Regions from separate parts of the Streptococcus toyakuensis genome, predicted to be linked through region 2. Evidence: predicted binding sites of a transcription regulator. Region 2 holds the regulator's gene; each other region holds the start of a gene.
What was found. Region 2 encodes Rex, which represses fermentation and respiration genes when NADH is low (regulators of the CRP and FNR family bind a similar motif). Its sites were predicted from a motif close to TTGTGAANTANTTCACAA; they were not measured.
Positions count from the first base shown of each region.

Region 1: adhE (bifunctional acetaldehyde-CoA/alcohol dehydrogenase) is a predicted target of Rex. The motif match lies at 5,348-5,365, and genes of this name have one in related genera.
Region 3: STYK_RS01035 (zinc-dependent alcohol dehydrogenase family protein) is a predicted target of Rex. The motif match lies at 3,343-3,360, and genes of this name have one in related genera.
Region 4: adhP (alcohol dehydrogenase AdhP) is a predicted target of Rex. The motif match lies at 5,482-5,499, and genes of this name have one in related genera.

Region 1 is NZ_AP024523.1:218,827-226,921, forward strand. Features, by position in the region: partial or broken gene STYK_RS01110 (transposase) at 1-908, opposite strand, end outside; gene STYK_RS01115 (ribonuclease P) at 1,081-1,704, shown strand; gene tkt (transketolase) at 1,821-3,797, shown strand; gene yajC (preprotein translocase subunit YajC) at 3,914-4,213, shown strand; gene STYK_RS01130 (low molecular weight protein-tyrosine-phosphatase) at 4,260-4,703, shown strand; gene STYK_RS01135 (MORN repeat-containing protein) at 4,690-5,100, shown strand; gene adhE (bifunctional acetaldehyde-CoA/alcohol dehydrogenase) at 5,400-8,051, shown strand.
Region 2 is NZ_AP024523.1:1,197,662-1,205,756, reverse strand. Features, by position in the region: gene pcrA (DNA helicase PcrA) at 1-847, shown strand, start outside; gene radC (RadC family protein) at 890-1,570, shown strand; gene STYK_RS06230 (gamma-glutamyl-gamma-aminobutyrate hydrolase family protein) at 1,567-2,256, opposite strand; gene STYK_RS06225 (redox-sensing transcriptional repressor Rex) at 2,274-2,915, opposite strand; gene STYK_RS06220 (DUF4649 family protein) at 2,998-3,213, opposite strand; gene STYK_RS06215 (DUF1831 domain-containing protein) at 3,221-3,568, opposite strand; gene STYK_RS06210 (cysteine desulfurase family protein) at 3,573-4,688, opposite strand; gene STYK_RS06205 (ribose-phosphate diphosphokinase) at 4,698-5,657, opposite strand; gene STYK_RS06200 (CYTH domain-containing protein) at 5,769-6,338, opposite strand; gene yjbM (GTP diphosphokinase) at 6,467-7,138, shown strand; gene STYK_RS06190 (NAD kinase) at 7,122-7,940, shown strand; gene STYK_RS06185 (RluA family pseudouridine synthase) at 7,937-8,095, shown strand, end outside.
Region 3 is NZ_AP024523.1:204,333-212,427, forward strand. Features, by position in the region: gene tgt (tRNA guanosine(34) transglycosylase Tgt) at 1-54, shown strand, start outside; gene STYK_RS01025 (acyltransferase family protein) at 155-1,972, shown strand; gene nagA (N-acetylglucosamine-6-phosphate deacetylase) at 2,124-3,275, shown strand; gene STYK_RS01035 (zinc-dependent alcohol dehydrogenase family protein) at 3,438-4,496, shown strand; gene STYK_RS01040 (DUF1033 family protein) at 4,646-5,011, shown strand; gene comGA (competence type IV pilus ATPase ComGA) at 5,088-6,029, shown strand; gene comGB (competence type IV pilus assembly protein ComGB) at 5,977-6,993, shown strand; gene comGC (competence type IV pilus major pilin ComGC) at 6,995-7,321, shown strand; gene comGD (competence type IV pilus minor pilin ComGD) at 7,314-7,718, shown strand; gene comGE (competence type IV pilus minor pilin ComGE) at 7,681-7,983, shown strand; gene comGF (competence type IV pilus minor pilin ComGF) at 7,946-8,095, shown strand, end outside.
Region 4 is NZ_AP024523.1:254,252-262,346, forward strand. Features, by position in the region: gene pepC (aminopeptidase C) at 1-1,323, shown strand, start outside; gene STYK_RS01330 (PTS system mannose/fructose/sorbose family transporter subunit IID) at 1,378-2,289, opposite strand; gene STYK_RS01335 (PTS mannose/fructose/sorbose transporter subunit IIC) at 2,313-3,116, opposite strand; gene STYK_RS01340 (PTS sugar transporter subunit IIB) at 3,142-4,131, opposite strand; gene adhP (alcohol dehydrogenase AdhP) at 4,366-5,385, opposite strand; gene STYK_RS01350 (Cof-type HAD-IIB family hydrolase) at 5,716-6,528, opposite strand; gene STYK_RS01355 (NCS2 family permease) at 6,718-8,095, shown strand, end outside.

The sequences.
Region 1 (8,095 bases), 980 kb from region 2:
TGTATTCATGGGATTTTTGATGAAACTAATTCATGATTTGGACACGCACACGACTCATAGCACGGCTTAAGTGTTGGAGTAAAACAGTCCAGTGGCCTGTTTTAGCCTGAGTTTAGAAATATAATAACGAAGGGTGAAAGCGATCCAGAACGATTTTTGCATTCGGGAGTGAAACAGTCTGGAAGACTGTTTCAGCCTGAGCCTAGAAATTCGAAAGCGAAGTTGTCTAGCTAAGTCATAATAAGGGCTAAACATATCCATGGTGATGATTTTCATTCGACATCGGACGGCTCTATCATATTTAAGAAAGTGATTTCGGATAACAGTTTGTGGTCTACCTTCAAGAACAGTGATGATATTGAGATTATCAAAATCTTGCGCAATGAAACTCATCTTCATTTCCCGATTGAAACAGTCACTCCCCTGACTATTTCAACGTCCTAGGACATAATCTTTGGTAGACGAGAAAAATCATGTTTAAAGTGAAAGTCATTGAGCTTGCGAATAACAGTTGAAGTTGAGATGGCTAGCTGATGATCAATATCGGTCATAGAAGTCTTTTCAATCAGCTTCTGATCAATCTTTTGGTTGATGATACGAGGGATTTGATGATTTTTCTTGACGAGGGAAGTCTCAGCGACAGCCTTTTTTGAGCACTGATAGCACTTAAAACGGCGTTTTTTAAGGAGAATTCTGGTAGGCATACCAGTTGTTTCGAGGTAAGGGATCTTAGACGGTTTTTGAAAGTCATATTTCTTCATTTGACTTCCGCAATCAGGGCAAGATGGGGCATCGTATTCCAGTCTAGTGATGATTTCTTTGTGGGTATTCTTATTGATGATATCTATAATTTGGATATTGGGGTCTTTGATATCGAGCAGTTTTGTGATAAAATGTAATTGTTCCATATGAATCCTTCTAATGATGGTTTAGTTGCTTTTCATTATAGATCTTATGGGACTTTTTTCTACACTAAAAAAGGCTCCATAATATCCATAGGGGATTTACCAACTACAAATATTATAGAGTCGTAAAATCAGGGTTCTCCTGATTTTTTGCTAGCTAGAGGAGATTAAACTGATGTTGAATAAGATAAGAGACTATCTAGACTTTGCAGGGATCCAGTATCGTAATCCAGATAAAGGGGGAGAAGAGAGAGAGAAGATGCTGGAATTGCGCCACAAAGGTCAAGAGGCCCGAAAGGCTTTTACAGAACTGGCTAAAGCCTTTCAAGCAAGCCATCCAGAATGGCAACTCCAACAGACTAGCCAGTGGATGAATCAGGCGCAACGTTTGCGACCGCATCTATGGGCCTATTTACAGTGTGAGGGGGAAGCGACAGAGCCTATGTTGGCCCTTCGTTTGTATGGAAGCCCTTCTGATTTTGGAGTTTCACTAGAAGTTAGTTTTATCGAACGTAAGAAGGATGACCGAACTTTAGACAAACAGACCAAGATCCTAGAAGTTCCAGTGGTAGAAGGAATTTATTATTTAGTCTATTCAGATGGAGAAAGTCAAAAGATGGAGGCTACTGAGGAAAATCGTCGTACTTTGCGTGAGAAGGTAAGCAGTCAAGAAATCCGAAAAGTTTTAGTGAAGGCAGATGTTTCTTTTATAGAAACTCAATCATTAGAAACGATTTTAGAAGAATTAGAAGAAGCTTATGAACGCTTACTTCCCTACTATCAGGCGACTAGAGAGTAGAAAACAAATGACTTATATAGAGTCGAATTGTTTGATTGCTATTCTATGTATTTTTTCATATAATAGTAAAATAGAATGTGTGATTTAGTAATCACCTCAAATAGAAAGGAAATTCTATGTCAAATCTATCTGTTAATGCAATTCGTTTCCTAGGTATTGACGCCATTAATAAAGCCAACTCAGGTCACCCAGGTGTGGTTATGGGAGCGGCTCCAATGGCTTATAGCCTCTTTACAAAACAACTTCGTATCAATCCAGCTCAACCAAACTGGATCAACCGCGACCGCTTTATTCTTTCAGCAGGCCATGGTTCAATGCTCCTTTATGCCCTTCTTCATCTTTCTGGTTTTGAAGATGTCAGCATGGATGAGATCAAGAGCTTCCGTCAATGGGGTTCAAAAACACCAGGTCACCCAGAATTTGGCCATACAGCAGGAATTGATGCTACAACAGGTCCCCTAGGTCAAGGGATTTCAACTGCCACTGGTTTTGCCCAGGCAGAACGTTTCTTGGCAGCTAAGTATAACCGTGAAGGCTACAATATCTTTGACCACTATACTTACGTTATCTGTGGAGATGGAGACTTGATGGAAGGTGTCTCAAGCGAGGCAGCTTCATACGCAGGTTTGCAAAAACTAGACAAGTTGGTTGTTCTTTATGATTCAAATGACATCAACTTGGATGGTGAGACAAAAGATTCCTTTACAGAAAGTGTTCGTGACCGTTACAATGCCTACGGTTGGCATACTGCCTTGGTTGAAGATGGAACAGACTTGGAAGCTATCCATGCTGCTATCGAAACAGCTAAAGCTTCAGGTAAGCCATCTTTGATTGAAGTGAAGACTGTTATTGGATACGGTTCTCCAAACAAACAAGGAACTAATGCCGTACACGGTGCTCCTCTTGGAGCAGATGAAACTGCAGCAACTCGTCAAGCCCTTGGTTGGGACTACGAACCATTTGAAATTCCAGAACAAGTTTATGCTGATTTCAAAGAACATGTTGCAGACCGTGGCGCATCAGCTTATGAAGCTTGGACAAAACTAGTCGCAGATTACAAAGAAGCGCATCCAGAATTGGCTGCAGAATTGGAAGCAATTATCGAAGGGCGCGATCCAGTTGAAGTGACTCCAGCAGACTTCCCAGCTTTAGAAAATGGTTTCTCTCAAGCAACTCGTAATTCAAGCCAAGATGCCTTAAATGTTGTGGCGGCTAAGTTACCAACCTTCCTAGGTGGATCAGCTGACCTTGCTCACTCAAACATGACTTATATCAAGACTGACGGACTTCAAGACGATTCCAATCGCTTGAACCGTAACATTCAGTTTGGTGTTCGTGAATTTGCCATGGGAACTATCTTGAACGGGATGGCCCTTCACGGTGGACTTCGTGTATACGGTGGAACTTTCTTCGTCTTCTCTGACTATGTGAAGGCAGCTGTTCGCTTGTCAGCCTTACAAGGACTTCCTGTGACTTATGTCTTTACCCACGATTCTATTGCGGTTGGGGAAGACGGTCCGACTCACGAACCAGTTGAGCATTTAGCAGGTCTTCGTGCTATGCCAAATCTGAATGTTTTCCGTCCAGCAGATGCGCGTGAAACGCAAGCAGCTTGGTACCTTGCAGTGACAAGCGAAAAAACACCAACTGCCCTTGTCTTGACACGTCAAAACTTGACTGTTGAAGAAGGAACAGACTTCGACAAGGTTGCAAAAGGTGCCTATGTTGTCTATGAAAATGCAGCAGACTTTGATACCATCTTGATTGCGACAGGTTCAGAGGTTAATCTTGCTGTCTCAGCTGCCAAAGAATTGGCTAGTCAAGGTGCAAAAGTCCGCGTAGTCAGCATGCCATCTACAGATGTCTTTGATAAACAAGATGCAGCTTACAAGGAAGAAATCCTTCCAAATGCAGTTCGCCGTCGTGTTGCAGTCGAAATGGGTGCAAGTCAAAACTGGTACAAATATGTTGGACTAGATGGTGCTGTTCTTGGTATTGATACCTTCGGAGCCTCTGCCCCAGCACCAAAAGTATTGGCAGAATATGGCTTTACTGTAGAAAATCTAGTAAAAGTCGTTCAAAACTTGAAATAATCCTAAAAATCAGGGCGCAAGCTCTGATTTTTCTTACTAGAAAAGCAAGGTACAATCTTGTAAAAGTAGCTGAAATTTGATATAGTAGTCCTATGTAAAAGACAAAGGAGAATACAATGAATCCAAATTATACATTTTTAATTATGCTTGTAGCGATGTTTGCCTTGATGTTCTTTATGCAACGCTCTCAAAAGAAACAAGCACAAAAACGTATGGAAAGCTTAAATAAACTGCAAAAAGGCTATGAAGTGATTACAATCGGTGGACTTTACGGAACAGTCGATGAAGTAGATACTGAGAAGAGAACGATTGTTCTTGATGTAGATGGAGTTTACTTGACTTTTGAACTAGCTGCTATCAAGACCGTATTACCGCTGAAAGAAACAGCTTCACTAGAAGGCGCAATTGAAAAATAAGACGGGATTACTAACTCCCGTTTTTCTATAAAAGAAAGGAAATGGGATGAAAAAACTAGTCTTTGTCTGTTTGGGGAATATTTGTCGCAGCCCTATGGCCGAGTTTGTTATGAAATCAATGACAGATAATTATGAAATCCAAAGTCGAGCGACTTCCTCTTGGGAACATGGTAATCCGATTCATAAGGGAACTCAAGGGATTTTTCAACAGTATGAGATTCCTTATGAAAAAGGCAAGACATCGCTTCAGATTAGTAAGGAAGATTTTGAAGCCTTTGATTATATTATCGGTATGGATGCTTCAAATGTTTCTGACTTACGTCAGATGTGTCCAGCAGACTGTAAAGATAAGATTTACTCATTCGCATCTGAAAGTGTTCCAGATCCTTGGTATACAGGAGATTTTGAGGAAACCTATCGACGTGTTCAAGAGGGTTGCAGGGCTTGGTTAGAATGTTTAGAAAAGGAGAGTGAAGATGGAAAATCTTGAGAATTTTTACGAGAAGTATCGTGTCTATCTGACTCGTCCACGTTTAGAGCTTTTAGCAGTAGTTGCCATTGTTTTTTGTGCTGTACTCGTCTTTTTTCTAAATATTCCCGGAAAAGGAGTTCTAAAGCTTGATAATGGAACGATTATTTACGACGGCAGTCTTATCCGTGGTAAAATGAATGGGCAAGGTACCATTACCTTCCAAAACGGGGACCATTATACAGGTGGTTTCAGCAATGGAGCCTTCAATGGAAAAGGTACCTTTCAATCTAAAGAAGGCTGGACCTACGAAGGTGATTTTGTAAATGGTCAGGCTGAAGGAAAAGGGAAACTAACAACAGAACAAGAAGTCGTTTATGAAGGAACTTTTAAACAAGGTGTTTTTCAACAAAAATAGGGCCTCCTTATCAAAGGAGGTATTGTTATAAGCTTTAAGTAAGCGCTTACCTGCAAATCCTTTTCTTTCCAAGTCTCTCTTCCAAGCAAGGTTGTGAAATAAAAAATTTTTGAAATAAATTTCACAAACTCTAAAGAAAAAGCTTGTGGAGAAAAGATAATGAGAAAAAATTCACAAGTAACCAAAAATTCTTTGTGAAATGTTTATGAAACTGTTTACAAAGTTGAAATAATGCGTTATAATAAACTTGTGAAAAAATTAACAAAGGATATCAATCCTTGAAAGCTATGGAGGAAAATATGGCTGATAAAAAAACTGTGACACCAGAGGAAAAGAAACTCGCTGCTGAAAAGCATGTCGATGGCTTGGTGCAAAAAGCTTTAGTTGCTCTTGAAGAAATGCGTAAACTCGACCAAGATCAGGTCGACTACATCGTAGCTAAAGCGTCAGTGGCAGCTTTGGATGCCCACGGAGAATTGGCTTTACATGCCTTTGAAGAAACAGGACGTGGTGTATTTGAAGATAAAGCAACTAAGAACTTGTTTGCTTGTGAACACGTAGTAAACAACATGCGTCACACTAAAACAGTTGGCGTTATCGAAGAAGACGATGTAACAGGTTTAACTCTTATTGCTGAACCAGTTGGTGTTGTTTGTGGTATCACTCCAACAACTAACCCTACCTCGACAGCAATCTTTAAGGCATTGATTTCATTGAAGACACGTAATCCAATCGTCTTTGCCTTCCACCCATCAGCTCAAGAATCATCAGCTCACGCAGCTCAAATTGTTCGTGATGCTGCGATTAAAGCAGGAGCTCCTGAAAACTGTGTACAGTGGATCACTGAACCATCTATGGAAGCAACTAGTGCCCTTATGAACCACGAAGGTATTGCAACAATCCTTGCAACAGGTGGTAATGCCATGGTTAAAGCGGCGTACTCTTGTGGTAAACCAGCTCTTGGGGTAGGTGCCGGGAACGTTCCAGCTTATGTTGAAAAATCAGCTAACATTCGCCAAGCTGCACACGATATCGTCATGTCTAAATCGTTTGACAACGGTATGGTCTGTGCATCTGAACAAGCGGTTATTATTGATAAAGAAATTTATGATGAATTTGTAGCAGAGTTCAAATCTTACCACACTTACTTTGTAAACAAAAAAGAAAAAGCCCTTCTCGAAGAATTCTGCTTCGGCGTGAAAGCAAACAGCAAAAACTGTGCTGGTGCAAAATTGAACGCTGACATCGTTGGTAAACCGGCAACCTGGATTGCAGAACATGCAGGATTTACAGTTCCAGAAGGAACAAACATTCTTGCTGCAGAATGTAAAGAAGTTGGTGAAAATGAGCCATTGACTCGTGAAAAATTGTCACCAGTTATCGCAGTTTTGAAATCTGAAAGCCGTGAAGATGGTATTTCCAAAGCTCGTCAAATGGTTGAATTTAACGGTCTTGGTCACTCAGCAGCTATCCACACAGCTGACGAAGAATTGACTAAAGAATTTGGTAAAGCTGTTAAAGCTATTCGTGTTATCTGTAACTCACCTTCTACTTTCGGTGGTATCGGGGACGTTTACAATGCCTTCTTGCCATCATTGACACTCGGATGTGGTTCTTACGGACGTAACTCAGTTGGGGATAACGTTAGTGCCATTAACCTTTTGAATATCAAAAAAGTCGGAAGACGGAGAAATAACATGCAATGGATGAAACTTCCTTCAAAAACATACTTTGAACGTGATTCAATTCAATACCTTCAAAAATGTCGTGACGTTGAACGTGTCATGATCGTTACTGACCATGCCATGGTAGAGCTTGGTTTCCTTGATCGTATCATCGAACAACTTGATCTTCGTCGCAATAAGGTTGTTTACCAAATCTTTGCTGATGTAGAACCAGATCCAGATATCACTACAGTTGAACGTGGTACTGAAATCATGCGTGCCTTCAAACCAGATACAATCATCGCTCTTGGTGGTGGATCTCCAATGGATGCTGCTAAAGTAATGTGGCTCTTCTATGAACAACCAGAAGTGGACTTCCGTGACCTTGTTCAAAAATTCATGGATATCCGTAAACGTGCCTTCAAATTCCCATTGCTTGGTAAGAAGACTAAATTCATCGCAATCCCAACAACATCTGGTACAGGATCTGAAGTAACACCATTTGCCGTTATCTCTGATAAAGCAAATAACCGTAAATATCCAATCGCTGACTACTCATTGACACCAACCGTGGCAATCGTAGACCCTGCTTTGGTATTGACAGTTCCTGGATTTGTTGCTGCGGACACTGGTATGGACGTATTGACCCATGCGACTGAAGCTTACGTATCACAAATGGCTAGCGACTACACTGACGGTCTTGCACTTCAAGCCATCAAACTTGTATTCGAAAACCTTGAAAGCTCAGTTAAGAATGCAGACTTCCACTCACGTGAGAAAATGCATAACGCTTCAACAATCGCTGGTATGGCCTTTGCCAATGCCTTCCTAGGTATTTCTCACTCAATGGCCCATAAGATTGGTGCGCAATTCCACACAATCCACGGTCGTACAAATGCAATCTTGCTTCCATACGTTATCCGTTACAACGGTACTCGCCCAGCTAAGACAGCTACATGGCCTAAGTACAACTACTACCGTGCAGACGAGAAATATCAAGATATCGCTCGTATGCTTGGCCTTCCAGCTTCTACACCAGAAGAAGGGGTTGAATCTTTTGCAAAAGCTGTTTACGAACTCGGTGAGCGCGTAGGTATCCAAATGAACTTCAAAGCACAAGGTGTTGACGAAAAAGAATGGAAAGAACATTCACGTGAATTGGCCTTCCTTGCTTATGAAGACCAATGTTCACCTGCAAACCCACGTCTTCCAATGGTTGACCATATGCAAGAAATCATCGAAGATTCTTACTATGGTTACAAAGAAAGACCAGGACGCCGTAAATAATTGTTATCAGCCTAGAGGCAGGAATTCCCTGTCTCTTTTCTTGT
Region 2 (8,095 bases):
CCTAGAAAAAACAGGTTACGTCGATATTCTTAACGCCCAAGCGACCTTAGAAAGCAAGGCTCGTGTAGAAAACATCGAGGAGTTCCTCTCTGTGACGAAAAACTTTGATGACACCTCTGATGGGCCAGAAGAAGAAACTGGTCTGGATAAACTGAGTCGTTTTTTAAATGACTTGGCCTTGATTGCGGACACAGATTCAGGTAGTCAGGAGACATCAGAAGTGACCTTGATGACCCTGCATGCTGCCAAAGGTCTCGAGTTTCCAGTTGTCTTTTTGATTGGGATGGAAGAAAATGTCTTTCCACTTAGTCGTGCAGCTGAGGATTCAGATGAATTGGAAGAAGAGCGCCGTCTAGCCTATGTAGGTATCACGCGTGCAGAGAAAATCCTCTATCTAACAAATGCCAACTCGCGCCTGCTTTTTGGTCGTACCAACTACAACCGTCCCACTCGTTTTATTAACGAAATCAGCTCGGACTTACTTGAGTATCAAGGTCTGGCTCGTCCAGCAAATACAAGCTTTAAGGCATCTTATAGCAGTGGCGGCCTTGCCTTTGGTCAAGGCATGAGCTTAGCCCAGGCCCTTCAAGACCGTAAACGCAGTGCTGCCCCAAGAACTATCCAATCAAGCGGTCTTCCATTTGGTCAATTTACAGCTGGAGCAAAATCAGCTTCTAGCGAGGCAAATTGGTCCATTGGTGACATTGCCCTCCACAAGAAGTGGGGAGAGGGAACCGTTCTGGAAGTTTCAGGTAGCGGTGCTAGGCAGGAATTGAAAATCAATTTCCCAGAAGTAGGTTTGAAAAAACTTTTGGCTAGTGTGGCCCCAATTGAGAAAAAAATCTAATTTTCCATCCTTCTCACGAATAATAAAGTGAGGAGGATTTTTATGTACAGTATTTCATTCCAAGAAGATTCACTATTACCAAGAGAAAGACTGGCCAAGGAAGGAGTTGAAGCGCTCAGTAATCAAGAGTTACTAGCTATTTTACTCAGGACAGGAACACGTCAAGCTAGTGTTTTTGAAATTGCCCAGAAAGCCTTGAACAATCTTTCAAACCTAACGGATTTGAAAAAAATGACCCTGCAGGAATTGCAGAGTCTGTCTGGTATCGGCCGTGTTAAGGCCATAGAATTACAAGCTATGATTGAACTGGGCCATCGTATTCATAAACATGAGACCCTTGAGATGGAAAGTATTCTCAGTAGCCAAAAGTTGGCCAAGAAGATGCAGCAGGAATTGGGGGACAAAAAACAAGAGCACCTGGTGGCGCTCTATCTCAATACTCAAAATCAAATCATTCATCAACAGACCATTTTTATCGGTTCTGCAACTCGCAGTATAGCTGAACCTAGGGAGATTCTTCATTATGCTATTAAGCATATGGCGACTTCACTCATTTTGGTCCACAATCATCCCTCAGGAGCGGTAGCCCCTAGCCGAAATGATGATCATGTCACTAAACTTGTTAAAGAAGCCTGCGATCTGATGGGAATTGTCCTCTTGGACCATTTGATTGTCTCTCACTCCAGTTATTTTAGCTATCGTGAAAAGACAGATTTAATCTAAAGTTCATTAACGATATAGTCAAAGAGGTTTTTATCTTTGGGACGATTTTCAAAAAGAAACTCTGGGTGCCATTGGACACCGAGAAAGGCAACATCATCCGTACTCATGACAGCTTCAATGATACCATCTTTAGGATCATGAGCCGCAATCTTTAAATTTGGTGCTAAATCCTTGATGCTCTGATGGTGGAAGGAGTTGATATGGGAAATTTCTCCATAGATTTCTCGGAGAACAGTATCAGGTTCTGTCACCAAGCGTTGAGTTGTGTATTCGGCAGAACAATCCTGCCAATGGTCTTCTATATCTTGGTACAAAGTTCCACCCATGGCAACGTTAAAGAGTTGGGTACCACGGCAGACAGAAAAAATTGGCTTTTTCTGTTTAATAGCTTCCTTGATGAGGGCCAGTTCGAAGATATCTCTTTGAAGGTGGTAGTCATCGCTATCAATTGTTTTTGGTTCACCATAGAATTTTGGATCAACATTTTGCCCACCTGTCAAGATGAGCTTGTCAATCATACTGATATAGTGGCAGGCCATTTCTTGATCACCAATCGGTAGGATGATGGGAATCCCTCCAGCGTCTTTAACGCCTTCCACAAAGCCTTTTGCTGCGTAGCTCATCATGATGTCATCATCTGGATGAGTTTTTTCGTTTCCTGTTATCCCAATAACTGGTTTTTTCATAAAATGATTTTCGCTTTCTAATCCTCTTTTCGCATGAAGTAGAGGAGGGTTTGGAGTTCACTTGTCAAATCGACATACTGAACGACCACATCTTTTGGTAAATGCAGATGGACTGGTGAAAAACTAAGAATTCCTTTCACACCAGCATCTACCAAGAGATTAGCAACCTCTTGTGACTTAACACTGGGAACGGTCAGGATAGCAGTCTTGACATCGGCATCCTTGATTTTATCCTTGATTTGAGAAATTCCGTAAATGGGAATCCCGTCAGGAGTTTGGGTACCGACTTCAGGATGGTCATCTAGGTCAAAGGCCATGATAATCTTCATCTTGTTACGTTCGTGGAAGCGATAGTGGAGAAGGGCATGGCCCATATTTCCAATACCAACCAGCATGACATTGGTGATAGAGTTATCATTGAGTAAATCGGCAAAAAACGTCATGAGTTTTTTGACATCATAGCCAAAACCACGACGACCTAGTTCACCAAAATAGGAAAAATCACGACGTACGGTCGCTGAATCAATACCGATAGCCTCTGCAATTTGCTTAGAGTTGGCACGTTCAATCTTTTCTGCATGAAATCTCTTAAAAATTCGATAGTAGAGAGAGAGTCTTTTCGCTGTAGCTTTTGGAATAGCAAACTGTTTATCTTTCACAAAATCACAACCTTTCTATTCTTCTATTTTATAGAAACATTGTGAAAAAATCAACAAAAACAAGAAAAAACTAAGAAAAATCTTAGTTTTGATGTAAAAAGTCTGTATGTGATAGAAAACGGTAGAGGTCTCCGACCAGACCCTGATAAATTTTCTGGCTATTAAAAGTCAGAGAAGTTACATAAAGTGTATCTGGCAGGGTCACACATCCTGACAAAGCCAGCATGAGAGCTTCATAATCCTCATACTTGAGTGTACGCTCTACATGATAGCTGTCCTTATAGGTCAATTCAAACATATGGGACCTATCTTTCTGATTTTGTAAAGACACCACGTTCTACCAAGCTATCCATGAGGAAGTAGAATTTTTCCTGATGAATGTGGTGGTCTTCTGATTTGAAAATATCAACTAGACGAAGACCAAACTTGTCAGTGATATTGATTTTAGCCCCTGTAAGTTCCTTGTTAATGATGATTTTGAGTTGGAAGCCTTCACCGCTGTTTGGCACTTTTTCCAAAAGGCGAGTCAATTCATAGTTACCAACCTTAGTCTCAAAAAAGGTGTTATCTTTGAGGGTGAATTTTTTAACAGAAGGGCTAAGAGTGTAGTCGTAACGACAATTTTTTAACTGAATGGTTTTTTCAAATGCCATATGGCTAACCTCCGATAATTTCTTTTAAGGTTTTTGCGAGGGTTTGTAGGTCTTCAACAGTATTTTGTGGCGACAAACTGATACGAACGGATTCCTTCAAGCGTTCTGAATTTGCCCTGTACATGGCTTCAAGAACATGGCTGGATTGGACAATGCCTGCCGTACAGGCTGAGCCAGTAGAGATAGAAATTCCAGCCAAATCTAGCCGAAGGAGTAAAAGGTCATTTTTCTGATCAGGAAATCCAATATTGAGAACATAAGGGAGATGATGTTGTCCTCTATTCACGTAATACTGAATTCCTTCTAGCTCTGCAAGAAAGGCAGTTTCTAGATTTTGTACATGTTGGAAATGTTCTTCCTGTTTTTCTAGGTCTTCTTTTAGGGCTGCAACCATACCCACGATGGCAGCTAGATTTTCAGTTCCGGCTCGTTTTTTCTGTTCTTGGTCTCCGCCATGAAGATAGGAATCAAAATCCATGCTAGATGCGTAGAGAAAACCGATTCCCTTAGGACCATGGAACTTGTGGGCAGAAGCAGTGAGAAAATCAATGCCCAATTCTTCTGGGTGTATAGGGATTTTACCAATAGCCTGAACTGCATCGACATGATAGGCGGCTGGGTGTTGCTTGAGTATTTGGCCAATTTCAGCAATGGGCAGTAGGTTTCCAGTCTCATTATTGGCAAACATGGTAGAAACCAAAATCGTATCGTCACGTAAGGCCTCTTGAATTTGCTGGGCGGTGATTTCTTGATTTTCTGGCTGGATAATGGTTGCTTCAAACCCAAAGTGTTGAACCAAGTAATCAATGGTTTCAAGGACAGCATGGTGCTCAATAGCAGTTGTGATAATATGTTTTCCTTGTTCTTGGTGACGAAGGCAGTAACCAATGATAGCAGTATTGTTGCCTTCGGTTCCACCAGAAGTGAAAAAGATATGTTGAGGTTTTGTCCCCAGTAACTGAGCTAGTTCCTGGCGGGCTTCTCGCAAGAGTTTGCCAGCTTGACGACCATGCCCATGAATACTAGAAGGGTTTCCGTGGGTTTCTTGCATAACCTTGGTCATCGCTGAAATAGCAACTGCTGACATGGGAGTCGTTGCAGCATTGTCCAAATAAATCAAAGAATCACCTTATTTCTTTTTGTTGTAGGCAAAGAGTGGGCTGACTGGTTTTCTTTCGTGGATACGGACGATAGCATCACCAATTAACTTACTAGCAGTGATGTAGCATACGTTTTTAGGAGTTTTTTCTTTTGTTGCTACTGAATCAGTCACAAGAATTTCCTTAATATTAGTATTGTCAAGAAGTTCAGCAGCTCCTTCGACGAAGAGGCCGTGGCTAGAAACAGCATAAATTTCTGTAGCCCCTTCACGTTCAACGATTTTAGCAGCTTCAGAGAAGGTACGTCCTGTATTTAAAATATCATCAATCAAGATGGCTTTTTTACCTTCAACATCACCGATGATATAGCCTTCGTTGCGAGTTGCATCGTCTTGAGGGTAGTCGATAATGGCGATAGGAGCATCAAGATATTCAGCCAAGCTACGGGCACGTTTTACCCCTGAATTTTTAGGGCTAACAACAACAACATCTGAGCCAAGTAAGCCCTTATCGCAATAATGTTTTGCAAATAGGGGAACTGTGAAGAGGTTGTCAACAGGAATATCAAAGAAGCCTTGAACCTGAACGGCATGTAAATCAAGTGTAAGGATGCGATCAACACCAGCTTTAACCAGCATATTAGCAACAAGTTTCGCTGTAAGTGGCTCACGAGGTGAAGCGATGCGGTCTTGACGTGCATAGCCAAAATATGGAAGGACAACGTTGATACTGTGGGCACTTGCGCGCACACAAGCATCAACCATGATTAACAATTCCATTAGGTGGTTGTTAACAGGGAAACTTGTTGATTGGATGATGTACACATCATAACCACGGACACTTTCTTCGATATTTACTTGGATTTCTCCGTCTGAAAATTGACGTGATGATAGTTTTCCAAGTGGGACACCAACAGCTTGAGCAATTTTCTGTGCAATCTCTTGGTTAGAGTTGAGTGCGAAAAGTTTCATGTTTTTTCTATCTGACATTATAGACCGTCCTCTGTAAACTTTTTAAATCCTAGTAATATCTGCCTAGCCTATATGAACTGGGATTTTTGTATTTTATCTTTTCTATTCTACCAAAAAATAGAGATTATTTCAGCTATTTTTCATGCTTTTGACAAATCGGACCAATTTTGAGGGAGCTTTTTGATAATCAATCTGATTTTCCTCTAAAAATTGTTGGAAATCCTGTTTCCCTTGCTCGTGATTTTCAACTTCAAGCTCTAATTCGTAATCTGTAATATCAAAGTACTGACTTTCATCCAGCGCCATGAGACCAATAGCTGATTGCATTTCATAGCGAAGTGTCGTTAGACAACCAAGAATCTGCCATTCACTAGTTTTAATACCATGTTTCGCCAATTCATCCAGTACTAGTCCTTGAGGAAGTTCTTCCTTGCTCAGGTAGTTTTCAGCATCTTTTAGTTGCAATTTTTGATTGTATTCCATGTTTCCAACACTTTGCGGGACTTTGAGTGTCAATTCTGCCCAGTCTTCAAAGGTTCGAATGCGCATAGCAACTTTCTTTTCTCGCAGTTCAAAATCAGGTGTGTCTATGTAGTAATTTTTTTGAAGAACAGGAGTGACACCTGTGAACTGGTCTTTTAGACGATCATATTCATCTTTTTTCAAGAGTGTTTTCAATTCAATTTCTAAATGTTTCAATTTTCTTACCTTTTCTTTATCGTTGAAAGCGGATTATATGATATAATAGCTTTGTATTTATTGTATATGAATCTGGAGAAAAAATCAAAGATATTTTTGAAGGATAATATGGGAACAAGGGAGAATATATGACCTTAGAATGGGAAGAATTTCTAGATCCTTACATTCAAGCTGTTGGTGAGTTAAAGATTAAACTACGTGGTATTCGTAAGCAATATCGTAAGCAAAATAAGCATTCTCCGATTGAGTTTGTGACTGGTCGAGTCAAGCCAATTGAAAGTATCAAGGAAAAAATGGCTCGACGTGGTATTACTTATGCGACCTTGGAACACGATTTACAGGATATTGCTGGTTTGCGTGTGATGGTCCAGTTTGTAGATGACGTCCAAGAAGTTGTGGCTATTTTGCGCAAGCGTCAGGATATGCGGATTGTACAAGAGCGAGATTACATTACTCATCGAAAGGCTTCAGGCTACCGTTCCTATCATGTGGTAGTAGAATATATGGTTGACACCATCAATGGAGCCAAGACCATTTTGGCGGAAATTCAAATTCGTACTTTGGCCATGAATTTCTGGGCAACGATAGAACATTCTCTCAACTACAAGTACCAAGGGGATTTCCCAGAGGAAATTAAAAAGAGACTGGAAATTACTGCCAAAATTGCCCATCAGTTGGATGAAGAAATGGGTAAAATTCGAGATGATATCCAGGAAGCCCAGGCTCTTTTTGATCCTTTGAGTAGAAAATTAAATGACGGTGTAGGAAACAGTGACGATACAGATGAAGAATACAGGTAAACGAATTGACCTGATAGCTAATAGAAAACCGCAAAGTCAAAGGGTTTTGTATGAATTGCGAGATCGTTTGAAGAGAAACCAGTTTATACTCAATGATACCAATCCGGACATTGTCATCTCCATTGGTGGGGATGGTATGCTCTTGTCGGCCTTTCATAAGTACGAAAACCAGCTTGACAAGGTCCGCTTCATTGGTGTTCACACTGGACATTTGGGCTTCTATACGGACTACCGTGATTTTGAGTTGGATAAGCTAGTGACTAATTTGCAGCTAGATACTGGTGCAAAGGTATCATACCCTGTTCTAAATGTGAAGGTCTTTCTTGAAAATGGTGAAGTGAAGATTTTTAGAGCACTAAATGAAGCCAGTATCCGCAGGTCTGATCGAACCATGGTGGCGGACGTTGTGATTAACGGTGTCCACTTTGAACGTTTTCGTGGAGATGGGCTAACAGTTTCGACACCGACTGGTAGTACAGCCTATAACAAGTCGCTTGGTGGAGCTGTTTTACACCCAACCATTGAAGCTTTGCAATTAACGGAAATTGCCAGCCTTAATAATCGTGTCTATCGAACGCTGGGTTCGTCCATTATTGTTCCAAAGAAGGATAAGATTGAACTCATTCCAACGCGAAACGATTACCATACCATTTCGGTTGACAATAGCGTTTATTCCTTCCGCAATATTGAGCGTATTGAGTATCAAATTGACCATCATAAGATTCACTTTGTCGCGTCACCGAGCCACACCAGTTTCTGGAATCGTGTTAAGGATGCATTTATCGGCGAGGTGGATGAATGAGGTTTGAATTTATCGCAGATGAACATGTCAAGGTTAAGACCTTTTTAAAAAAGCACGAGGTTTCTAAGGGGCTGCTAGCTAAGATTAAGTTTCGAGGCGGAGCTATTCTGGTTAATGATCAACCACAAAATGCAACTTATCTATTGGATATTGGA
Region 3 (8,095 bases), 990 kb from region 2:
CGTGAGTATTTTGTTGAAAAATATGGCTATAATAAGTCAGGCCGTAATTTTTAAACTGGAATTGATATAAGCTAAAAATCCTAAGTTTTCTCTTGGGATTTTTCTTCTTTTTTTGATAGAATAAAGTGTATAATGAAAGGGAGAATAAACTCGTATGCGTATTAAATGGTTTTCCTTGATTAGGATTACAGGTTTACTTTTGGTACTCTTGTATCATTTCTTTCAGACAATCTTTCCTGGAGGATTTTTCGGGGTAGATGTCTTTTTCACATTTTCAGGCTTTCTGATTACGGCTCTACTTATCGAAGAATTTTCTAAAAATCATGAAATTGATTTGGTTGGATTTTTTAGGAGACGCTTTTATCGTATCGTGCCGCCCGTGGTTTTGATGGTCTTGGTGACCATGCCCTTTACCTTTCTAGTTCGACAAGATTATGTGGCTGGAATTGGGGGTCAGATTGCGGGTGTCTTAGGCTTCATGACAAACTTCTATGAACTCCTAACAGGTGGGAGTTATGAATCTCAGTTCATTCCTCATTTGTTTGTTCATAATTGGAGTTTGGCAGTTGAGGTTCACTACTATATTCTTTGGGGATTGGCAGTTTGGTTCTTATCCAAACAGGCTAAATCAAATGGTCAGTTGAAAGGGATGGTTTTTCTCTTATCAGCTGCTGCCTTCTTGATTAGTTTCTTCTCCATGTTTATTGGTAGTTTTCTAGTAACCTCTTATTCCTCTGTTTACTTCTCCAGTTTAACTCATGTCTATCCATTCTTTTTGGGAAGTGTGTTAGCAACTATCGTAGGCGTTCGTCAGACGACTTCCCTAGTTAAGCAATTGGATAAAATCTGGGATTTACGCAAGACCCTTTTAGTTTTTGGGGGAGGTTTTGGCTTCTTACTCATTTTGACCTTCTTTGTCAAATTTACCTATCTCTTTGCCTATCTTATGGGCTTCTTGCTTGCCAGCCTTGCAGCCATTGCTATGATTCTGGCGGCGCGTGTCTTACATGAAAAGACTCCTCATATACAGGAACCAAAGATTATTAGCTTTTTAGCAGATACTAGCTATGCAGTTTATCTCTTCCATTGGCCTTTCTATATCATTTTTTCACAGTTGACATCAAATCTTCTTGCTGTGTTATTAACTTTGATTTTTTCTTATGGATTCGCCAGCCTATCATTTTATGTGTTGGAACCTTGGATTGCAGGAAAGAACACACCTGTTTTACAAATCCTTCGTCCCCTGCCTCATATTCACACAATCCTTGCAGCAAGTACAGGAATCTTGGCCTTCATTGTCTTCTTAGTAACTCTGTTGGCACCACAAGTGGGAGCTTTTGAGACAGACTTAACTGTCAATGGCTTGAAGCAAGCTGCAACAAATATTAACCAGACCAAGGTAATGACAGAACGGGCAGATGCAAATAGTTTGGGAATTGCTGATGGCACTATGTTAATTGGTGACTCGGTGGCTTTAAGGGCAAATACAGCACTACAGACAGCCCTTCCTGGAGCACAGATTAACGCGCAGGTCAGCAGAACAACCAAGACCGCCAATGAAATCATGCTCAACAATAGCCAGAATAAATTTCTACCAAAGATGGTGGTTATTGCAACTGGGGTAAATAATCCTGAAAATTACAAGGAAGATTGGGATAGTATCGTGAAAAATCTTCCTAAGGGCCACCATATGGTTTTGGTGACTCCTTATGAAGGAGATAAGACAAAAGAGACCTATGGAATCGTTGAGAAGGCGGCTGCCTATATGAGAGAATTAGCAGAGAAGACTCCTTACATCACGATAGCAGATTGGAATCAAGCTGCTAAGGAACATCCAGAAATTTGGACTGGGACAGACCAAGTCCATTTTGGAAGTGATAATAGTAAAATTGAAGCAGGAGCTAAATTGTATGCAGATACCATTGCTGCAGCCTTGCAAACAGCTCAAGACAAGCCGGTCAAATCAAAATAACTTGTATTAAAAAGAGAAGAGTTGGAGAAATCCAGCTCTTTTAAAATATCTCCAGAAAATAGGTCTATACCATTTACAAATGAATCAGAAAGGTTTATAATGTAATTGACATAATAAATATCAAAAGTAATCTTTTAAGGAGGTCATTATTATGCCTAATTACGTTAAAGCGGATCAGTTTTTCTATCCATTTGGCATTCGTCGCGGTGGGTACTTAGAACTTGTTGATGGCAAATTTGGGAAACATGTGGATCAAATTCCTGAAGGAGCAGAGGTTCTTGACTATACTGGTTATAGCATTGCACCAGGTCTTGTGGATACTCATATTCATGGATATGCAGGTGTAGATGTGATGGACAACAACATTGAAGGTACATTGCATACTATGAGTGAAGGACTTCTTAGTACCGGTGTTACCAGTTTCTTGCCCACAACTTTAACAGCCACTTATGAGCAATTGCTTGCAGTCACTGAAAATCTTGGAAACCATTATAAAGAAGCAACAGGTGCTAAGATTCGTGGGATTTATTATGAAGGTCCATATTTCACAGAAACTTTTAAGGGGGCACAAAATCCAACTTATATGAGAGACCCGGGTGTTGAGGAGTTTCATTCTTGGCAGGATGCTGCAAAAGGGATGCTAAATAAAATCGCTATTGCACCAGAACGTGATGGGGTGGAAGATTTTGTACGTACTATTACAGGTGAAGGTGTGACAGTTGCACTTGGACACTCAGATGCGACATTTGAACAAGCTAAGAAGGCAGTTGATGCTGGAGCTAGTGTATGGGTACATGCCTATAATGGGATGCGTGGTTTAACACACCGCGAACTAGGTATGGTAGGAGCTATGTATGAGCTCCCACATACTTACGCAGAATTGATTTGTGATGGTTATCACGTAGATCCAAAAGCTTGTGAGATTTTACTTAAGCAAAAGGGGACAGAAAACATCGCTCTTATCACAGACTGTATGACAGCTGGTGGGCTTGAAGACGGTGACTATATGTTGGGAGAATTCCCTGTTGTAGTAGCAAATGGAACTGCACGTCTCAAATCTACTGGTAATTTGGCAGGTTCTATCCTCAAACTTAAAGATGGTATGAGAAATGTAGTCGAGTGGGGTATTGCAAATCCACACGAAGCGGTCATGATGGCCAGCCTTAACCCAGCTAAATCCGTTCACATCGATGATGTTTGTGGCCAAATCCGTGAAGGTTATGATGCGGACTTTATCGTACTAGATAAAGATTTGGAATTGGTAGCAACCTACCTAGACGGTGTGAAACGTTATCAAGCATAAGAGAAAAAGCAGAAGTTAGAGATTAGCTTCTGCTTTTTTATCTATATTGCTTTACTGGTAAATAAAAAAGTTAAAAAAATCACAAAAAAACTTGAAGAAACAAATGAAAAGGCTTACAATTATATTATAAATAGTACAAATAAAAAAACGGAGGAATGCTTTATGAAAGCCTATACTTATGTTAAACCAGGACTTGCTTCTTTTGTTGATGTAGACAAACCAGTGCTTCGCAAGCCAACAGACGCTATTGTGCGTATCGTAAAAACTACTATTTGTGGAACAGACCTCCATATTATCAAAGGGGATGTTCCTGCTTGCCAAAGTGGTACCATTCTTGGTCACGAAGGGATTGGGATTGTTGAAGAAGTTGGGGAAGGAGTTTCGAACTTCAAAAAAGGCGATAAGGTCTTGATTTCTTGTGTCTGTGCCTGTGGTAAATGCTACTACTGTAAAAAAGGAATTTATGCCCACTGTGAAGACGAAGGGGGCTGGATTTTCGGTCACCTGATTGATGGTATGCAGGCTGAATATTTACGTGTCCCTCATGCAGATAACACTCTTTACCACACTCCAGAAGACTTGTCAGATGAAGCCTTGGTTATGCTATCAGACATTCTGCCTACTGGGTATGAAATTGGTGTCTTGAAAGGGAAAGTAGAACCTGGTTGTAGTGTAGCCATTATTGGTTCAGGACCTGTTGGATTGGCTGCTCTTTTGACAGCCCAATTCTATTCACCAGCCAAATTGATTATGGTGGATTTAGACGATAACCGCTTGGAAACTGCCCTATCATTTGGTGCGACTCATAAGGTTAATTCTTCAGACCCTGAAAAAGCCATTAAAGAAATTTATGATTTGACAGATGGACGTGGTGTGGATGTCGCTATCGAAGCTGTTGGTATTCCTGCAACATTTGATTTCTGTCAAAAGGTTATCGGTATAGACGGAACAGTTGCCAACTGTGGTGTACATGGTAAACCAGTTGAATTCGATTTGGACAAACTTTGGATTCGCAACATCAATGTAACAACTGGTTTGGTATCTACAAATACCACTCCACAATTGTTGAAAGCTCTTGAAAGTCATAAGATTGAGCCAGAAAAATTGGTAACTCACTATTTCAAACTAAGTGAAATTGAAAAAGCCTATGAAGTTTTCAGTAAGGCAGCAGACCACCATGCAATCAAGGTCATCATCGAAAACGATATTTCAGAAGCTTAAGTAGTAAAAACATTTTGGAACATAAGCAAATAGAAATTCAGTCATCATAAGATGGCTGGATTTTTTATCAAAAAATTAAGAAATGAGCATTTTACTTTCCTTGTTTGGCGGAATTAGTTATAATATACGGTACGAAGGAATGAATGAATATGTATCGTGTTATAGAAATGTACGGAGATTTTGAACCCTGGTGGTTCTTAGAAGGTTGGGAAGAAGATATTGTAGCTAGTAAGAAATTTGACCAGTATTATGATGCTCTCAAATACTACAAAACTTGCTGGTTTAGATTGGAACAAGAATCCCCTCTTTATAAAAGTAGAAGTGACTTGATGACCATTTTTTGGGATCCAGAAGACCAACGCTGGTGTGATGAATGTGATGAATATTTACAACAATACCATTCTTTGGCTCTTTTACAGGATGAGCAGGTTATTCCAGATGAAAAACTACGCCCAGGCTATGAAAAACAAACCGGTAAGGAAAGGCACCGTTCTTGCCGTATGAAATTAAAATAGAGAAAAAGTAACTTTTTTGGAGTTGCTTTTTTTATTTTTCCAAATCTTTGCGAATAGTATAGGTGAGGAGGTAAGTATGGTTCAAGAAATTGCACAAGAAATCATTCGTTCGGCTCGGAAAAAAGGAGCGCAAGACATTTATTTTGTCCCCAAGTTAGACGCCTATGAGCTTTATATGAGGGTGGGAGACGAGCGCTGTAAAATCGGTTGTTATAATTTTGAAAAGTTTGCGGCCGTCATCAGTCACTTTAAGTTTGTGGCAGGTATGAATGTTGGGGAAAAGAGACGTAGTCAGCTAGGTTCCTGCGATTATGCCTATGACCAGAAGATGGTTTCTCTACGTTTATCTACTGTAGGTGATTATCGAGGTCATGAGAGTTTAGTTATTCGCTTGTTGCATGATGAGGAGCAGGACTTGCATTTTTGGTTTCAGGATATTGGAGAACTGGGCAAGCAGTATAGGCAACGGGGACTCTATCTCTTTTCTGGTCCAGTCGGAAGTGGCAAGACGACCTTGATGCACGAATTGGCTAAATCTCTCTTTAAAGGACAGCAAGTTATGTCCATCGAAGATCCTGTCGAAATCAAGCAGGACGACATGCTCCAGTTGCAGTTGAATGAAGCGATTGGGCTGACCTATGAAAATCTAATCAAACTTTCTTTGCGTCATCGTCCTGATCTCTTGATTATCGGAGAAATTCGGGACAGCGAGACGGCGCGTGCAGTGGTCAGAGCTAGTTTGACAGGGGCGACAGTCTTTTCAACCATTCACGCCAAGAGTATCCGAGGTGTTTATGAACGCCTGCTGGAGTTGGGTGTGACTGCGGAGGAATTGGCAGTCGTTCTGCAAGGAGTCTGCTACCAGAGATTAATTGGGGGAGGAGGAATCGTTGATTTTGCAAACAAAGACTATCAAGAACACCAGCCAACTAGCTGGAATGAACAGATTGACCAGCTTCTTAAAGATGGACATATCACAAGTCTTCAGGCTGAGACGGAAAAAATTAGCTACAGCTAAGCAAAAAAATATCATCACCCTGTTTAACAGTCTCTTTTCCAGCGGTTTTCATCTGGTGGAGACCATCTCCTTTTTAGATAGGAGTGCCTTGTTGAACAAGCAGTGTGTGACCCAGATGCGCACGGGCTTGTCTCAGGGAAAATCATTCTCAGAAATGATGGAAAGTTTGGGCTTTTCAAGTGCTATTGTCACCCAGTTATCCCTAGCAGAAGTTCATGGGAATCTTCACCTGAGTTTGGGAAAGATAGAAGAGTATCTAGACAATCTGGCCAAGGTCAAGAAAAAACTAATCGAAGTGGCGACCTATCCTTTGATTTTGCTGGGATTTCTTCTCTTAATTATGCTGGGGCTACGTAACTACCTACTACCTCAACTGGATAGTAGTAATATTGCCACCCAAATTATCGGCAATCTGCCACAAATTTTTCTAGGCATGGTAGGGTTTGTTTCCGTACTTGCACTTTCAGCACTCACTTTCTATAAAAGAAGTTCGAAGATGCGCGTCTTTTCTATCTTAGCACGTCTTCCCTTTCTTGGAATCTTTGTGCAGACCTATTTGACGGCCTATTACGCGCGTGAATGGGGGAATATGATTTCGCAGGGAATGGAGCTGACGCAGATTTTTCAGATGATGCAGGAACAAGGTTCCCAGCTCTTTAAAGAAATCGGTCAAGACTTAGCTCAAGCTCTCCAAAATGGTCGTGAGTTTTCTCAAACTATAGGAACCTATCCTTTCTTTAGAAAGGAATTGAGTCTCATCATCGAGTATGGGGAAGTCAAGTCCAAGCTGGGTAGTGAGTTGGAAATCTATGCTGAAAAAACTTGGGAAGCCTTTTTTACCCGAGTCAACCGCACCATGAATTTGGTGCAGCCGCTGGTTTTTATCTTTGTGGCTCTGATTATCGTTTTACTTTATGCGGCAATGCTCATGCCCATGTATCAAAATATGGAGGTAAATTTTTAACATGAAAAAAATGATGACATTCTTGAAAAAAGCGAAAGTGAAGGCTTTCACACTTGTGGAGATGTTGGTGGTCTTGCTGATTATCAGCGTACTTCTCTTGCTATTTGTGCCTAATTTGACCAAGCAAAAAGAAGCAGTTAACGACAAAGGAAAAGCAGCTGTTGTGAAGGTGGTAGAAAGCCAGGCAGAGCTTTATAGCTTAGATAAAAATGAAGAGGCTAGCCTAAGCAAGTTACAAGCAGATGGGCGAATCACAGAAGAGCAGGCTAAAGCCTATAATGAATACTATACAAAAAATGGAGGAAAAAATCGTACAGTCAATGATTAAGGCTTTTACCATGCTGGAAAGTCTCTTAGTTTTGGGACTTGTGAGTATCCTTGCCTTGGGCTTATCCGGCTCTGTCCAATCCACTTTTGCGGCGGTAGAGGAGCAGATTTTCTTTATGGAGTTTGAAGAACTTTATAGGGAAACCCAAAAACGTAGTGTAGCCAGTCAGCAAAAGACTAGTCTAAACTTAGATGGGCAGATGATCAGTAACGGCAGTCAAAAGTTGACAGTTCCTAAAGGAATTCAAGCACCATCGGGACAAAGTATCATATTTGACCGAGCTGGGGGCAATTCGTCCCTGGCTAAGGTTGAATTTCAGACCGGTAAAGGAACGATTCGCTATCAATTATATCTAGGAAATGGAAAAATTAAACGCATTAAGGAAACAAAAAATTAGGGCAGTGATTTTACTGGAAGCAGTAGTTGCTCTAGCTATCTTTGCTAGCATTGCGACCCTTCTTTTGGGACAAATTCAGAAAAATAGACAAGAAGAAGCAAAAATTTTGCAAAAGGAAGAAGTCTTGAGGGTAGCTAAGATGGCCTTGCAGACAGGTCAAAATCAGGTAAACATCAACGGAGTTGAGATTCAGGTGTTTTCTAGTGAAAAGGGATTGGAGGTTTATCATGGCTCAGAACAGTTGTTGGCTATCAAAGAGCCATAAGGTCAAGGCTTTTACCTTGTTAGAATCCCTGATTGCCCTCATTGTCATCAGTGGAAGCTTACTCCTCTTTCAAGCCATGAGTCAGCTCCTCATTTCAGAAGTTCGCTACCAG
Region 4 (8,095 bases), 940 kb from region 2:
CAAGAATCATTTACTGATAAACTATTTGCCAATTATGAAGCAAATGTAAAATACCAAGCGATTGAAAATGCTGCCAGCCACAACGGAATTTTTGCAGCTCTAGAACGTCGCCAAAGCCATGTAGATAATACACCTGTTTTCTCATTGGATTTGACCAAGGACAAGGTAACCAACCAGAAAGCGTCTGGTCGTTGCTGGATGTTTGCAGCTCTCAACACCTTCCGCCACAAGCTCATCTCACAATACAAACTGGAAAATTTTGAGTTATCACAGGCCCACACCTTCTTCTGGGACAAGTATGAGAAATCCAACTGGTTCTTGGAGCAAGTCATTGCGACTGCAGACCAAGACTTGACGAGTCGTAAGGTTAAATTCCTACTTCAAACACCACAACAAGACGGTGGTCAGTGGGATATGGTCGTTTCTCTCTTTGAGAAATACGGTGTCGTGCCTAAGTCAGTTTACCCTGAGTCTGTTTCATCTAGCAGCAGCCGTGAACTAAATGCAATCCTTAATAAATTACTTCGTCAAGATGCTCAAATCTTGCGTGACTTGCTTGTTTCTGGTGCAGATCAAGCGACTGTTCAAGCTAAGAAAGAAGACCTCTTGCAAGAAATCTTTAACTTTCTTGCTATGTCATTGGGTCTTCCGCCACGTAAATTTGACTTTGCTTATCGCGATAAGGATAACAACTACCAAAGTGAAAAGGGCATTACACCACAAGAATTTTACAAGAAATATGTCAATCTTCCTCTAGAAGATTACGTTTCTGTTATCAATGCTCCAACTGCTGACAAGCCTTACGGCAAATCTTACACAGTTGAGATGTTGGGAAATGTGGTTGGTAGCCGTGCGGTTCGTTACATCAACGTTCCAATGGAGCGCTTGAAAGAATTGGCGATTGCTCAAATGCAAGCAGGTGAGACTGTTTGGTTTGGTTCTGATGTTGGTCAGCTCAGCAACCGTAAAGCTGGAATCCTTGCGACAGATGTTTATGACTTTGAATCAAGCATGGATATTCAACTCACTCAAGACAAGGCTGGACGTTTGGACTACAGTGAGAGCTTGATGACCCACGCTATGGTCTTGACAGGTGTTGATTTGGACGAAAATGGCAAATCAATCAAGTGGAAGGTTGAAAACTCATGGGGAGACAAGGTCGGTACAGATGGTTACTTTGTTGCCTCAGACGCTTGGATGGACGAATACACTTACCAAATCGTTGTCCGTAAAGAATTGTTAACAACCGAAGAACAAGCTGCTTACGAAGCAGAACCAATAGTTCTTGCACCGTGGGATCCAATGGGAGCCTTGGCTGAATAAAAGCATAGAAAAAAGGAATCAGGTTTAGAACCTGGTTCCTTTTAAGTTGCTTGATTACATGATGTGAAGAACATGTGCCACAATACCCACTGCGAAGAGTGCAAGGATAATAGTGATTGGAGATACTTTTTTCTTAAGCAAGTACATGCAAAGGAAAGTAAGGAGTAGTCCTGATAGTCCAGGAATCAACATATCCAAGTTTTGTTGGAAAGTAGTAACTTTTTCAGATGTTTGAGATAATCCTTGTCCTACTTGTGCGAATGCTTCTTGGATACCTTTAGATCCTTCTGGCAATTTATCCCAATGGATATAAGCCTTTTCATCTAGTTGAACTTTGGCAACATCGAAAGCAAATTTAATATTTACCCAACGTTGAACAAGGACAGCAAGAATGAACATACCAAGGATAGAAGCACCTTTAGTGATGTCTTGGAGGATACCGCCAGACATGTCTTTAGTGATTTCTGATCCAGCCTTGTATCCAATCTCTTGTGTATACCACAAGAATGACATACGAATCAAGTTCCAAAGAACGAAGAAGAGGATTGGACCTAAGATATTACCAGTAAGGGCAAGTGAAGCACCGAGTGATCCAAGGATTGGGCGTACTGTAAACCAGAATACTGGGTCACCGATACCAGCAAGAGGCCCCATCATACCGATTTTAACCCCTTGGATAGCAGCGTCATCGATTTCAACACCGTTAGCACGTTCTTCTTCAAGTGCAAGAGTAACCCCCATGATTGGAGCGGCTACGTATGGGTGAGTGTTGAAGAACTCAAGATGGCGTTCAAGAGCAGCGATTTGATCTTCTTTCTTAGTGTAGAGTTTTTTAAGAGCTGGAATTAATGAGTAAGCCCAACCCAAGTTTTGCATACGTTCATAGTTCCAAGAACCTTGTAAGAAAGTTGAACGCCACCAAACTTTTTTACGATCTGATTTAGTTAATTGAAGTTTTTCAGTCATGATGTTTTCAGTCCTTTCTTATCTTAGTAGTCTTCTAGGATATCGCCGATTGGGTCGTTAGAAGTTGCGGCTCCTCCGCCACCATTTCCACCAGTTTTAGAAAGGTGAAGGTAGATAAGAGCGATAGCAACACCGATAGCACCAAATCCGATTAGAGTAATATCTGACACGGCAGCAAGCACGAAACCGATAGCGAAGAATGGCCATACTTCACGAGTTGCCATCATGTTGATAACCATAGCGTAACCAACGGCAACGACCATACCACCACCGATAGCCATACCATCTTTGAGCCAATCAGGCATAGCATTTAGAATGCTTTGTACTGTTTCAGTTGGTACCATTAGAAGGAGTGCTGCTGGGACTGCAATACGAAGACCTTGAAGAAGAAGTGCGACAAAGTGAGCACGTTCAACTGCTTTGAAGTCACCTTTTTTAGCAGAAGCATCAGCAGTGTGAACCAATCCGACAGAGAGTGTACGGACAATCATAGTCAAGAATAGACCAGCAACTGCAAGAGGGATAGCAACCGCTTGGGCAACACCGATACCTGTCTTAGTAAAGTCGCCACCAAGAACCATGATAATGGCAGCAGCAACAGAAGCAAGAGCAGCGTCAGGAGCTACGGCAGCTCCGATGTTAGCCCAACCAAGGGCGATCATTTGAAGAGAACCACCAAGGATAATCCCTGCTTCAAGGTTACCAGTAACAAGACCGATAAGGGTACAAGCTACGATTGGTTGATGGAATTGGAACTGGTCGAGGATACCTTCAAGACCTGCTAGGAAGGCTACAACGACTACTAAAACCATAGAAATAATAGACATCTTTAAAATCCTTTCATAAAATCGATTATTGCACGTTTGCTTTGTTGATCAAGTCAAACAAATCTTTTTTCGTGTCGTTTGGTACTTTACGTACATCAAATTCAACACCAAGGTCACGCATTTTTTCAAATGTAGCAACGTCTTCTTTATCCATAGACAAAACGTTGTTAACCATTGTTTTACCAGTTGAGTGAGCCATTGATCCAACATTAAGAGTTTTGATTGGCACGCCACCTTCGATAGCACGAAGGGCATCTTGAGGTGTTTCAAACAAGATAAGGGCATGTGTTTCTCCGAAGCGAGGGTCTTTTGCAACGTCGATTAGTTTTTGGATAGGAACAACGTTTGCTTTCACTTTACCTGGAGCTGCTTGTTTAATCAATTCTTTACGTAATTCGTCTTTAGCTACGTTATCTGAAGCAACGATGATACGGTCTGCTTTTGAATCTGGAGTCCAAGCAGTTGCAACCTGACCGTGAAGTAAACGAGTGTCTAGACGGGCAAGGTTGATTTTGAGTTTACCGTCTCCGATGACAGTTCCTTCTGGAATAGCAGCTTGGGCAACTGGAGCAGCTGCAGCGCTTGCTACTTCCTCAACTGGGTTGAGCTCTTCTGGAAGAGCCTTGATGCCATCTCTGGCTTCTTTAATGATATTAGCAGCGACTTTTTCTACACCTGCAGTAGCGTCCATCAGGCGCTCTGTGTAGGCTTGGATTAACATCGGTAAGTTAAGTCCTGTGATGATGGCAAACTTACGCTCAGGATTTTCTCCCATCACGCGGCTAGCTTGGTTAAATGGAGATCCACTCCAAAGGTCAGCCAAAACTAGAACCTCATCTTCTGCGTCAAATGCAGCAACAGCGTTATTAAACTTAGCGTATAGATCATCAGGACCTTCATTTGGCATAAAGGTTACAACTTGAACCTTTTCTTGTTCACCAAAGATCATAGATCCTGACTGATGAATACCCGCAGCAAATTCGCCGTGGCTCGCAATAATGATTCCGATACTCATTATTGTCATTCCTCCTTTTTTGTTTTAGTTTTCGTTTAAGAAAACTTTAAGACTTTTTAAGTATAAACCGTTTTCATCTAAAAATCAACTATTTATCATAAAATAATTAAAAAGATTACATCTGAAAATATTGATATATTGAGTTTTAGAGAAGTTTTTTTGAATCCTTATTAAAAAATTTAATATAAAAAAGTTGGAAGCGCATTCCAACTTTTAAAATAGGTTTTTATTAGATTAGTGGGTGAAGTCGAGTACCATACGTCCTTGGATTTGACCTTTTTCCATTTCGTCGAAAATGGCTACGGCATCTTCGACTGGGCGTTTTTGAACAACTGGAACTACCAAACCTTCTGCACCGAATTGGAAGGCTTCTTCCAAGTCTTTACGAGTTCCAACAAGAGAACCGATGACTTGGATTCCATCTAGAACGGTTTTTACGATGCTGAGTTCCATCATTTCAGAAGGAAGACCAACAGCGACTACGCGACCACCGGCACGAACTGAGTCAACAGCCTGATTGAAGGCAACTTTAGATACAGCAGTTACGACAGCTGAATGAGCTCCACCATCAGTTTTTTCCTTGATGAGTCCAGGTACATCTTCAACTTCGAGGCCGTTAATCACAATGTCAGCACCTACTTCTTTTGCAAGGGCAAGTTTGTCGTTATTGATATCAACTGCGATGACATGAGCATTGAATACTTTTTTAGCATATTGAACAGCTAGGTTACCAAGTCCACCAGCACCGTAAAGAACAACCCATTGGCCTGGTTCAACTTTTGCTTCTTTAATAGCTTTATAGGTTGTTACACCAGCACATGTGATAGAAGAGGCTTGGGCTGGATCAAGTCCGTCAGGAACTTTGACAGCATAGTCTGCAGTTACGATACATTGTTCAGCCATACCACCATCTACTGAGTAGCCAGCATTTTTCACTGTACGGCAAAGGGTCTCGCGACCAGTTGTACAGTATTCGCAAGTGCCACATCCTTCAAAGAACCAAGCAACGCTGACGCGGTCGCCGACTTTAAGGCTTTTTACATCTGGGGCAATTTCCTTAACGATACCAACACCTTCATGTCCTAGAACACGGCCTGGTACTTGGCCAAAGTCACCATGGGCAACGTGGAGGTCAGTGTGGCAAACACCACAGTATTCAATTTCTACAAGTGCTTCCCCAGTTTCAAGTGGACGGAGTACTTTTTCTTCAACAGCAACACCAGTGCTTTCTGGATTTACAACAACAGCTTTCATAGCTATCCTCCTTGATATTAACTGAGAGCAGGAGAAACAGGACTGGATTGATTTTGTGTCAACAGAGTCGAGTGTGACGAGCTCTCTTGTATTTATATGTGAAGTATATCACAAAAGAAAGCCTTTTCCAAGGTTTTGGATGCAAAAAGTAGAACAATCGATTAACTGGTTAATGAGATTGTGAAAAGAACACAAAGACCAGCCCGCAAGCTGGTCATACTCTTCGAAAATCAAATTCAAACCACGTCAGCTTCGCCTTGCCGTACTCAAGTACTGCCTACGGCTAGCTTCCTAGTTTGCTCTTTGATTTTCATTGAGTATCAGTATGGACTATAAGAATAAGTCTTGCAGGGTTTTGGCAACCCCGTCTTGGTCATTTGTCAAGAAAATTTGCTCATCTGCATAGGGGAGTAGCTCTGGGTTGGCATTTTTCATTGCATAACCTTTCCCAGCAAAAGCGAGCATTTCGGTATCATTGTGTTCGTCTCCAAAGGCAATCAAATCCTTTTTATCGCGGTTCATTACCTTGAGCAAGTAGTCCAAAGCAAAGGCCTTATTGACACCTTTTGGGGTACATTCAAGGATATTGAGCGGACCTCCCCAGGTATTGATAGACAGTTGATGCTGGTAGAAGGCGTTCATTTCTTTTGCCAAGGCATATTTGTCACTGGCTCTGGTCTGTAAAAGAATACAGTTAGGATCCTTGGTTACTAACTCAGGCTGGAATTGATCTTCAGGCTGGAAAGCTTCTACACCAAATAGTTTAGGATTGGCAATTTTTTCATTAGGATTTGTAATGTAGAATTTTTTACGATATTCTCCAGCGATAAAATCGGCTTGAATGTCCTCTGAACGTTGAACCATGTCTAGCAGATATTTTTTGTCTACGGTTAAACACTTTTCAAAGTTCCAAACTTGGTCTGGTAAATGAGTGAGGGAGCCGTTGAAGTTAATCATAGGAGTGTCTAAGCCTAGTTCACGGTAAAAATCTTTTGACATGCGGTAAGGGCGACCTGTCGTGATAATAACCTGATGGCCTTTTTCAGCAACTTTTTTAATGGTTTTTTTGGTAAAGTCAGAAATCTGACTGTCTGAGTTGAGCAGGGTTCCATCCAGGTCAACTGCAATAATTTTCTTCGTCATAGGGACCTTTCTAGTGTCTTTTCAGATAAGATGTCTACTATTATAGCAGAAAGCAGGCAGAAAAGCAGATTCGAAACCAAAAAAGAAATTTCATCAAATTCTTAAATAAATCAAACAAAGATATTGAAAAAGTGAATGATAAATGATATAATTCTATTATTGTTCGTAAAAATTAAAAGGAGATTGATAATGGACAAATTATTTAAACTAAAAGAGAACGGTACAGACGTTCGTACAGAGGTTCTCGCTGGTTTAACAACTTTCTTTGCAATGAGCTATATTCTCTTTGTAAACCCACAAATTCTTTCGCAAACAGGAATGCCTGCTCAGGGTGTGTTCCTCGCAACGATTATCGGTGCAGTTGCTGGTACCTTGATGATGGCCTTCTATGCTAACTTGCCATATGCTCAAGCGCCAGGTATGGGACTCAATGCCTTCTTTACCTTTACAGTTGTATTCGGACTTGGTTATTCATGGCAAGAAGCCCTAGCTATGGTCTTCATCTGTGGAATTATCTCATTGATTATTACCTTGACAAATGTTCGTAAAATGATCATTGAATCGATTCCGAATGCCCTTCGTTCAGCTATTTCAGCTGGTATCGGTGTCTTCCTTGCCTACGTGGGAATTAAGAATGCTGGGCTTTTGAAATTCTCTATCGATCCAGGAAATTATACGGTTGCAGGAGAAGGGGCTGACAAGGCTCAAGCAGCGATTACAGCAAATGCGTCAGCGGTTCCAGGATTGGTCAGCTTTAATAATCCAGCTGTTTTGGTGGCTCTTGCAGGACTTGCCATTACGATCTTCTTTGTTATTAAAGGGATTAAAGGGGGAATTATCCTCTCTATCTTGACAACGACTGTTCTTGCTATCGCAGTTGGTTTGGTAGATTTGTCTAGTATCGATTTTGCTAATAACCATGTTGGTGCAGCCTTTGAAGATTTGAAGACAGTCTTTGGTGCAGCTCTTGGTTCAGAAGGTTTGGGAGCTTTGATTTCAGATACAGCTCGCTTGCCTGAAACTCTGATGGCTATTCTCGCCTTCTCATTGACAGATATTTTTGACACAATTGGTACCTTGATCGGTACAGGTGAAAAAGTTGGTATCGTAGCGACAAATGGTGAAAATCATCAATCAGCTAAGTTGGACAAGGCTCTTTACTCTGACTTAATTGGTACTTCAATTGGTGCCATCGCAGGTACTTCAAACGTAACGACTTATGTTGAGTCTGCTGCTGGTATCGGTGCAGGTGGACGTACTGGTTTGACAGCCTTGGTCGTGGCAATCTGTTTTGCGATCTCAAGCTTCTTTAGCCCACTTCTAGCGATTGTACCAACAGCCGCTACAGCTCCAATCTTGATTATCGTTGGGATTATGATGTTGGCTAGCTTGAAAAATATCCATTGGGATGATATGTCTGAAGCGGTTCCTGCTTTCTTCACATCTATCTTTATGGGATTCAGCTACTCTATCACTCAAGGGATTGCAGTTGGTTTCTTGACTTACACTTTGACTAAGCTTGTTAAAGGTCAAGCTAAAGATGTTCATGTCATGATTTGGATTTTGG